Regions from separate parts of the Lysinibacillus sp. RS11 genome, predicted to be linked through region 3. Evidence: riboswitches for the same ligand, from Rfam matches in the RefSeq annotation. Region 3 holds a riboswitch; each other region holds the start of a gene.
What was found. A riboswitch is a leader RNA that binds a small molecule or an ion and turns the genes downstream of it on or off. The one in region 3 is predicted to bind S-adenosylmethionine.
Positions count from the first base shown of each region.

Region 1 (3,284 bases), 2.3 Mb from region 3:
CGTAAAGGAGCTGTTCGATTGTTGAACAGCTCCTTTTTTAATGTTGGATGTTTTGTTATCTATTGACTTCTACTTCAACGATTAATCCAATAAAAAGCTCCTGGAAATACTAATGTTTCTTTCATTTTATGAGGATCTTGAAGCGTCACCCCAAATGGTCCCTCACTTAAATGACCAAGTGTCATCGCTGTTGCAGCATCTTTTTCATAAAAATCTAAACGAATATTCGGAAAGCGCAAGGACATATACTGTGAATGTTGCTCAGGCTCTGGTAATTGCAATACCTCCTGCCATAATTTCACGGTAGCTCGCACATCCTTTACATAAAATTGCACCGATTCCATTGTGATCGATTGTTTTGGATGGATTGCTCCACTTGCCTGTAATTGTGCAAAACGGTCCTCATCATCAGCAGCCCACTCGATTAAAAAAGGAAAATCAATTGCCTGCCCTGACTTCCCAAAATGCAATAGCTTCCATTCTACGACGGAGCCATCTGGTCTTGTTCGACTGCAAGCATCAGGACCATACACCTCAAAACCAAGTGCACGCAAACGTTGTCCCTCTTCTTCAATATTTTTTGTACGTAATGCAATTCGTGAAAATCCATAATGCTCCTGCGCCCGCTTAAACGTATAGTGTAGGGAATAAGGCAATTTCGCTGCATTTTCAAATAAATGACGATCATAAATTGCTATTTGCTCAATATAGTTTAATCCAAAGTAGCTTAGCGCATTATATGTCCCCCACATTGTGTGTTGACCGCCGTTAACTGTATGGATATTACGTTTGTTTAAAAAAACCTTTGCATTGTCTGGTGATGGAACTTGATGAACTAGATGGTCAAAATATAAAGTCATGACTACCCCCCTTTTTTCTCCCACTATTATATACTTTACCTGTTAGTTTTGTTGGTTTAAAATAAAATTAAGAATATTCAATTTGTTAAGAAGTTGCTATATTTTATGCTAACTATTTCAAGATGCTCAGTAAGGAAATTACTATTTGCTGAGCATCAAAGAAAAAAGTTTTTCATTTTAGGTAAATCGATGTTATATTCACATAAAATAACAAGAGGTGATTAGAATGACAGACAAAGTAGCTGCTTTTAAACTAGCATTGGGTAATTATCCAACAGGCGTTACGGTTGTCACAGCTTGTAATGACGCTGATGAACCTATTGGCTTAACTGTCAATTCCTTTGCGTCAGTTTCCATAGATCCACTGCTTATTTTATGGTCGCTCGACAAAAAATCACAGCTTCATCCATATTTTACAGCAGCTGAAAAGTTCGCTGTGAATATTTTAGCGAGCAATCAAGAACATTTATGTACACTATTCTCAAGTAAAATCCCAGATCGTTTTGCTCAGGCACAGTGGTCAACTTCCGTTCACGGTCTACCGATTTTACACGATACTGTGGCCACTTTACAATGCACAACCTTTCGACAAATCGATGCAGGAGACCATACGATATTTATTGGCCAGGTCCTAGCAATTGATCATGCACAAAAGGAGCCCCTACTCTATCATCGTAGACATATTGGGGAAATCCCTAAAAGTTTTTATAGCTAAGATACTATCTTCATAAGCAATTAGAATTGACTACATCCGAAAACAGGCTGGTTCATCGTGATCCATCCTGTTTTTTGTAAGAAGATTGAGCCATATTCTGAAACGCTATTAACGTCAATGTCTTAAAAGAAGATTGTTCAATTTTAACGGAAATCCAGCACAGCAGAACCTCTAAATCCAGCACCTTTGGCTAACTTCTAAAAAAAAGCCACAAATAAGCAAAGAAAATAATCCCTGCTTTCTTTGTGACTTTCAAATATCTAGCCAACTATCATCCTATTATTTACTTTTTCTGTGGAAATCTCTGCTTTTCGAGTCTGTTAATCTGAACAATGACACCGTCTTGAATCGTAATGTTCACTTCTCCATATTCTAAATTCTGAATGGCCTTTGCAATTGCCTCTAGCTTTTTGTCATCGATCTTTGCCTGTTGAGTCATCCGATACACCCCTTCTTTTTACATACTTTTTGTACATAAGAGGCCAACGCATCAAATTGATTTATAGCCCCCTTATCTCTCAGATAGCCCTGTTGGATTTGGCACCTACACTATTGGTTGCCGAGGCTTCATAGGGCCAAGTCCCTCCACCTCTCTTGATAAGAGTATTATGTTTCTTGGGAATAATTCTATAATTCAGAAAAACTATTGTCAACATAAACATTACAAATCCTAGTTGAATACTTTGTAATTAAGTAAAAAGGATTACGTAAAGTTCGAATATTTTAGTGAAGACGTTTATTTTCCTTGAAGCTAAACATACACAAGTTATTTTATTCGGTATTAAAAGGCAGTATTACTCCCACCATTCACTTATTACAGAATGAAATGCATTTTCACAAACCTAACGCATACAACTACTTTTTAAATATTCACTAAATAGTAATTTAAACAAAACAAAAAAACTGTGCAGATCACTTTTTCTCTACACAGTTTTCACTTTACGTATTTTGTAAAAAATCTATTAATGCTTTCGCTGTTTGTTGCTTGCCCATTACCTTTGTTGGTTCGCCTTTAGCCGGTACAATCCAATGTGGCTCATCTCCACCATATAATGACTGCGAGCTATTTGCTACCATAAACTGAGCGTTAGCCGATTCCATCCGTAGACGTGCGCGGGATAGTAAAAATTCCTCATCATCTGTTGCCTCGAGCTTAAAGCCCACTAAAGTAACATTCGGTTGCCACTCTTTTATCTGACCTAATACTTTAGGTGCCTTTTTAAAGTGAATGATAGGTGGCTCGTCAGATGGCATTTTACCTGCTTCCTCCATTAAATTTCCGGATTGGTCATATACTTTGTCAATGAGCCAATCTGAACCAGCTGCCGCCATAATAACGATATCCACCTGTTCTTGTTGAACAGCGTGTCGAACTTTCTCGCCTAAATCCTCTATACCTTCAAATCGAATGGTACGCATTTTATCTTTGTTTGTCGGAAGTTGTGCGAAATAACCATGCAAATATAAGACGTTAGCTCCAGCCGCTAGTGCCGCCTCAGCTAAATAACAGCCCATCGAGCCTTTTGATAAATTCGTATGCCCTCGCACACGATCCCATTTTTCAAGCGTTCCCCCACTTGTAATGAGTACGGTCTTACCTCGTAATGTCCCCATACACTCACCTTTTTCTAATCAATTTCGCCTGGCATAATTGCCGCTGACGCTTCGCTTTCTCGCAGAAAACATGTGTAGCTGACGCTCTGCTTCCG
Region 1 covers NZ_CP168124.1:1,694,342-1,697,625, reverse strand. The annotation lists gene AB9L17_RS08405 (VOC family protein) at 75-860, opposite strand; gene AB9L17_RS08400 (flavin reductase family protein) at 1,087-1,575, shown strand; gene AB9L17_RS08395 (YezD family protein) at 1,859-2,014, opposite strand; SAM riboswitch class I at 2,084-2,179, opposite strand; gene AB9L17_RS08390 (phosphopantothenoylcysteine decarboxylase) at 2,515-3,189, opposite strand.
Region 1: another riboswitch for S-adenosylmethionine. It lies ahead of AB9L17_RS08395 (YezD family protein); the one in region 3 lies ahead of AB9L17_RS20445 (Na+/H+ antiporter NhaC family protein).

Region 2 (3,284 bases), 360 kb from region 3:
TATCAACTATTAATATATATATAATCCAATGAGTCTAGAGGACGTTAGATGGGTGTTTTCATAAAGTTTGAAGAAATGACGCAAAAGTATTTTTGATGATCTCTACATAAATATATAGTAATGAAAAAATGGAGCTATCCCAAATGCTGGGTAGCTCCATTTTTGCTAAATTTGTAAAGTGTTTTGCGTAATTTTTAGGTAAAAAAGTTTATACTGAATAAAGAACTAAAAATAGGGGCGGTTTAACATGAAAACAGTTGTTGTATTAGGTGGCGGAATTACAGGATTGTGCACAATGCATTATTTGCAACGTCAGATTCGAGAGAAAAACCTAGATGTGAAGCTTGTGCTCGTTGAAAAAAATACATATCTAGGTGGCAAGCTGCACTCAGCGTATAAACAAGGCTTTATCCTGGAAACAGGAGCAGATTCCATTGTTGCACGTCATAAAGGTGTTTTAGAGTTAGTAAAGGAACTTGATTTTAAACAGAATCTTGTTTATAACGAAACTGGTATTTCGTATATTTATACAAATAATGAGTTACATGCTATCCCAGCAGACTCGACGTTCGGAATTCCAATGAGCTTACCATCACTTGAGGAAAGTACGCTTGTATCAGAAGAAGGGAAAAAAGCAGCATTAAAGGATTTAACAATGCCAAATGAAGGGTTTACAAAGGAAAGCTCGATTGGGGAATTTTTAACGTATTATTTAGGTGAGGAGCTTGTTCAAAATCAAATAGCACCAGTACTTGCAGGTGTATATTCGGGAGATTTAAATCAACTTTCAATTGCTTCCACATTACCGTATTTAATCGATTATAAAAATGATTACGGTAGTATTATTAAAGGTTTTGATGCAAACAGAGAGCAATTTGTGAAAGCTGCTAATAAAAAATTTATTTCATTTAAAAATGGTTTATCGTCACTAATTGAACGACTTGAAGAAACTTTAACAGATGTAGAAATTGTGAAAGGAATTGCTACGACTAGTGTTAAAAAGCAGGAGAATCAATATATCGTTACTTTAGCAAACGATAAAATGATTGAAGCAGATCATGTTGTTTTGGCACTTCCTAACGATTCGGTACAAAACTTATTGCAAGATGAATCATTGAATCGCTATTTTGGTCAATTCAATACTGCATCAGCCATTACGATTTACTTAGGATTTGACGTACCCGATCATAGATTACCAGCAGATGGAACAGGCTATATTGTATCACATAATTCCGATGTTATATGTAATGCAGCAACGTGGACAAGTCGCAAGTGGAAGCACACCTCTGCAGAAGGGAAATTACTTGTACGACTTTTTTATAAGAGCATTAACCCTGCGTATGAGAGATTGCGTATGATGACAGATGAAGAATTAGCAGCTGTTGCCTTAGAGGATGTAAGAAAAAGCTTGGGGATTGAGGAAAAACCAACTGTTGTCGATGTGACAAAATGGATTGATCAAATGCCGAAGTATGACTTGGCACATCGTGAGGCGTTACAAGGTCTAGTGCAAGAGCTTGAGAACAACTATCCAAATTTATTAATAGCGGGATGCTCTTATTTTGGAGTAGGCATAGGGGCTTGTATTCAAAACGGGAAAAAAATTGGTGAGGAACTTGCTGAAAAACTATTGTAATTGTTTGATAAAAATCGAAAAATAATATTTTTTTCGTAGAAAATATCTTTTGTTCAGTGAAATAGTCTTGACTCTATCGTTCGTAAACGATATGATTCTTTTAATTATTTAAAAAATTCATACTACATTCTTATCAAGAGAAGCTGAGGGACTGGCCCTATGAAGCTTCAGCAACCAACTTTTTGTCAGGTGCTAAATCCAGAAGACCAATGTGTCGAAGATGAGAAGGAAAAACAATTACGAAACGTAAAAGCCTTCTTTTTTTGAAAGAAGGCTTTTTTATTTGATAGATAAGGGAAGAGAGGCTAGTTTTATGGGATTGCTTGAAAAGTTAAAAACGAATGTTCTTACAGCAGATGGTGCAATTGGTACGCTTTTATACGGCTATGGCTTGGAGTACTGCCATGAGGAAATGAATGTTCAAAGACCAGAATTAATTGAAAAGATTCATAGAGAGTATATAGCAGCTGGAGCCGACATTATTCAAACAAACACGTATGGAGCTAATGCCATAAAATTAGCTCGCTATGGATTAGAATCACGTGTGCAGCAGTTTAATGAAGCTGCTATTACGATTGCCAAACGAGCGGCGGCAGATGGTGGACAATTTGTCTTGGGTACTATTGGAGGAATCCGTGGTATTCGAAAGAGTGATGCAACGTTAGAGGAAATTCTGGCAACGGTCGAAGAGCAAACAACTGTTTTACTTGCGGGAAATCCAGATGGTCTTTTACTTGAAACATATTATGATTTTGAAGAGCTGACAGCAACTTTAACAATGTTACGAGCTAAAACAAAATTACCGATTATTGCGCAAGTTTCTATGCACGAACCAGGCATTTTGCAAAATGGAATGAGTTTAAACGCCGCTTTACATAAACTTGAAGCGCTAGGTGCTGATATCGTGGGTGTTAACTGTCGCTTAGGCCCACACCATACTATTCAAGCATTTGAAGGTGTAGAGCTTCCTGAAAAGGCATTTATGTCAGCGTATCCGAATGCCTCTCTTCTTGATTTGGAGGATGGCCGTGTCGTTTATGAATCTGAGGCAGATTATTTTGGGCGAGCAGCTATAGCACTTCGTGATCAAGGAGTGCGTTTAATAGGTGGCTGCTGTGGTACGACACCCAAGCATATTGCCGCAGTGAAAAAGTATTTAGAGGCGCTATCTCCAGTTGAGGAAAAGCACGCAAAGCCAGAAAAAATCGCAGTTTTACGTGAGGCAGAGCCGCCAAATTATGAGCCGTTACATGTAAAAGTAAAACGAGAACGCTCAGTTATCGTGGAGTTAGATACTCCTAGACATTTAGAAATTGAAGGCTTTATTGAAGGTGCCGAAAAATTGTATAAAGCTGGTGCAGATGTAGTCATGATGGCTGATAATTCACTGGCATCGCCAAGGATTAGTAATATTGCGATGGGTGCCCTATTAAAAGAAGTACATGGGGTACGCCCATTGACACATATAACATGCCGAGATCGTAATTTAATTGGTCTTCAATCACATTTAATGGGATTAAATGCACTTGGGATTCATGATATTTTAGCGGTTACTGGAGATCCGACAAAGGTAGGTGATTTCCCAGGGGCGACTAGCGTTTATGACGTATCTTCAATGGAACTAATCCAATTAATAAAACAGTTAAAT
Region 2 covers NZ_CP168124.1:4,311,448-4,314,731, reverse strand. The annotation lists gene AB9L17_RS22245 (protoporphyrinogen oxidase) at 248-1,636, shown strand; SAM riboswitch class I at 1,764-1,863, shown strand; gene AB9L17_RS22240 (bifunctional homocysteine S-methyltransferase/methylenetetrahydrofolate reductase) at 1,950-3,284, shown strand, end outside.
Region 2: another riboswitch for S-adenosylmethionine. It lies ahead of AB9L17_RS22240 (bifunctional homocysteine S-methyltransferase/methylenetetrahydrofolate reductase); the one in region 3 lies ahead of AB9L17_RS20445 (Na+/H+ antiporter NhaC family protein).

Region 3 (3,284 bases):
AGTGGTTCACTTTGTGAATAGCTACAAAGTAGAAATTTAATGAAGAGATGAAGTAAGTGATTATTGCACATGGGGTGAAATCAGATTAAGTTGTAGATTCATCGGCATCCTTTAACAAGTAGAAGAGGGAGGTTGAACAATGATCCAGTTGCATATTGAAAGTAAGAAGAAACCTGAAATTTATCGAAAGCTATTGCTTAGAGGTAAGACCAAGTAAAATATTTGATTCTAAAGAGTTAAGCCCGATACTTCAACCACTAGCAAAAAATGTCGGGGTGGAGCTTGTAGAAAGTGAACTTCCTTGCATCCGAGAAGTGAGAGAATTTATGAAAAACATGTCAATGGATTTATTTAAAGAATAGTGAATAACCTGACCACATATTTCTATGACTTTAGAACAATTACACGTGTACGTATTTAAAAAGCTCAATAGGAATGATCATATATACCCTACCTATAACCCCATAAAAAAATCCAATCGTTTTGATTAATCTTTTTTTCAAAACAATTGGATTTTTTGAATTTAAGTTCAAATTTCTTAAAAGCAACCCCCATCACTTTAAAGTGATAAAGATCAGGCTTTCTTTTGTGCCGGGTATCCAATAAGGATAGCGATGATTCCGCAAATTCCTATCAAGATCGGATAGAAAGAGTATTGTAGCATGCTCACTGGCGATATTCCAGCTACGCTTGCGGCTGCCAGGAATTGGGCTCCGTATGGCAGAAGACCTTGGACCGTACAGGAGAAAATATCTAATATACTTGCGGACTTTCTCGGCTCAATATCATACTGTTCAGCAATATTTTTAGCAAGCGGACCAGCAATTAAAATAGCAATCGTATTATTGGCCGTAGATAAATTAGTTAGACCCACAAGGCTGGCAATCCCAAATTCAGCACCCTTTTTCGATTTAATTCTTCGTGTCGCAAGGTGAAGTAGAAAGTCAATTCCTCCGTTAAACTTAATAACCTCCACCATTCCAGCTATTAATATTGCAAGAAATGCCATTTCATACATGCCTGCCATTCCTTCGCCAATCGTTTGCATAAGGCTCATTAAATGATAGCTGCCATCCGCTAAGCCAACAGCCCCGGCGAGAACAATACCAAATGCGAGAACAAAGAAAACATTCATTCCAGCTAACGCTAAAATAATAACTAAAACATAGGGAACAATTTTTATCCAACTATAGCTTAAATGCTCCACTTGTGCGGTTTCACCCATTGTGATAACCCCTAAAATAATGCTCGTTACAATAGCTGCCGGCAACACAATCCAAAAATTCACCTTAAATTTATCCTTCATTTGTGCGCCTTGTGAACGAACGGCAGTAATTGTTGTATCTGAAATAATGGATAAATTATCGCCAAACATCGAACCGCCAACAATCGCTGCCATTACTAAAGCCATGGAAAGTTCGATATGCTCGCTTATCCCAACTCCGATCGGCGCCAGTGCAACAATCGTTCCCACCGATGTACCCATTGACAGGGAGATAAAGCAGGCAATGATGAACAAGCCTACGACAAGCAGGTTTGGCGGAATGACCGATAAAGCAAAGTTAACAGTGGAATCCACTGCCCCCATGCCTTTTGCTACCGCTGAAAAGGCTCCAGCCAAGAGAAAAATAACAACCATCAGCATGACATTTAAATTTCCTGCGCCTTTGCAGAAAATATCAACCTTTCGCGAAAACGATTCTTTTCGATTCATCGCCAGAGCCACAGCGCCCGAAATGGAAATGGCTACAATGACAGGAAAGGCATAAAAATCACCTGTAATAATCCCTGAACCAATAAATAAAACTAAAAAAACAACAAATGGGATCAGCGCCCATGGATTCTCTTTCTTCATTGTTCTACCTCCAAAAATTAAAAATGGATACATCCTTGTCCATTTTTTTCTAAAAAAAGACCTCTCCTTGAAATAACAAGAAGAGGTCTTATATTTATAAAACACTCCTCTTATCTATCAAGCCATTGCTTGCTGGATTTGGCACAGTAACTTAATCACAAAGTTCCGCTGCCGAGATCTCATAGGGCCAGTCCCTCCATCTCTCTTGATAAGAAGAAAAAATATATTATTTTTTTGCACAATAATGAAATACTATAATAAAACATCTATAATTGCAACCTGTTTTTAATTAAATACTATTTCATAGAACATAAAAACGTTTTTTCAAGAAAGAAAATCCGCTTTAAGGCGACCACGGTAAAAAAGAGAGGGGCGATTTATGAAGTGCTAAATTAAGATGTTAAAAATGTTGGTGTAATCTTAGAACCATCTATCACGACGATAGGGAATTAGATTGTTAAAACAGGAGAATTACAAAGATGTAGGTGCATTTGCAGAAATTGAAGGTATAGAAAATGTGAAGCAAAAGATAGTAATCATCTATTGTAAAGAGACATATTTATAAAGCTCAATAGTAATCGTAGAGACGACCAGACTAATTTAGTTTCTTTTAACAAAAAAAGACACGATAAAAAGAATAGAACCTACCAAAAAACCAATGAATTGATCTAATAATAATTCATCTCGAAGAAACCATCTGAAAATAAAAATGCCTCCAAACATTAGCATAGCTAAAAATCCGATCTATTTTATTCCATTATGTAGCATCTTCTCACTCCCTAGTTTGAAATAACCGTCATACCTATTGCAGTAAGAACAGCCATAACAAATGCTCCCACTATAATCCATTGAGGCATATCTTTTTTTTCGTCTCTCGTCACAAAATATTCAGTAACGCTAACAACCAAAAATAATACTAAAGCGGGTATAGTCAAAATATTAATTGTAAGCTCTTTTCCTGTTACGAGCATTAAAGAAACGAATAACATTCCATATGCTAATGCTACATAAAATCCATTACTCCATTGACCTCCGGATTCATTCAACTTTTTCTTATTTGTAGTCATTGTCGATATTTAATCCTCCTCGTAATGGCGCTTGTCGTATTAATGAAACTTTGGCGTTTTATTACGAATGAAGATTGGCGGATTTATTTAATATCAATACGCGTGGTTATCTGATTTACTAAATTTATTAATAAGAAGTTGAATAACACCTCCTAAAAGACCAAATAGTAGTACACCCGTCCATGTTACATTAGCTTTAAATACACGATCCTGAATATGAACATAAACAATATCTTGACCAAAAAACGTAGGTTGAAAATTAAAAAACTCTACATTAGATAACACAATAGCAATAGTTCCTAAAAATGTAATTGAAGTAAAAGTGAAAATACTCAAAAGAATAGCAACGATCATTTTATACG
Region 3 covers NZ_CP168124.1:3,953,740-3,957,023, reverse strand. The annotation lists gene AB9L17_RS20445 (Na+/H+ antiporter NhaC family protein) at 575-1,855, opposite strand; SAM riboswitch class I at 1,963-2,070, opposite strand; gene AB9L17_RS20440 (hypothetical protein) at 2,635-2,922, opposite strand; gene AB9L17_RS20435 (hypothetical protein) at 3,016-3,284, opposite strand, start outside.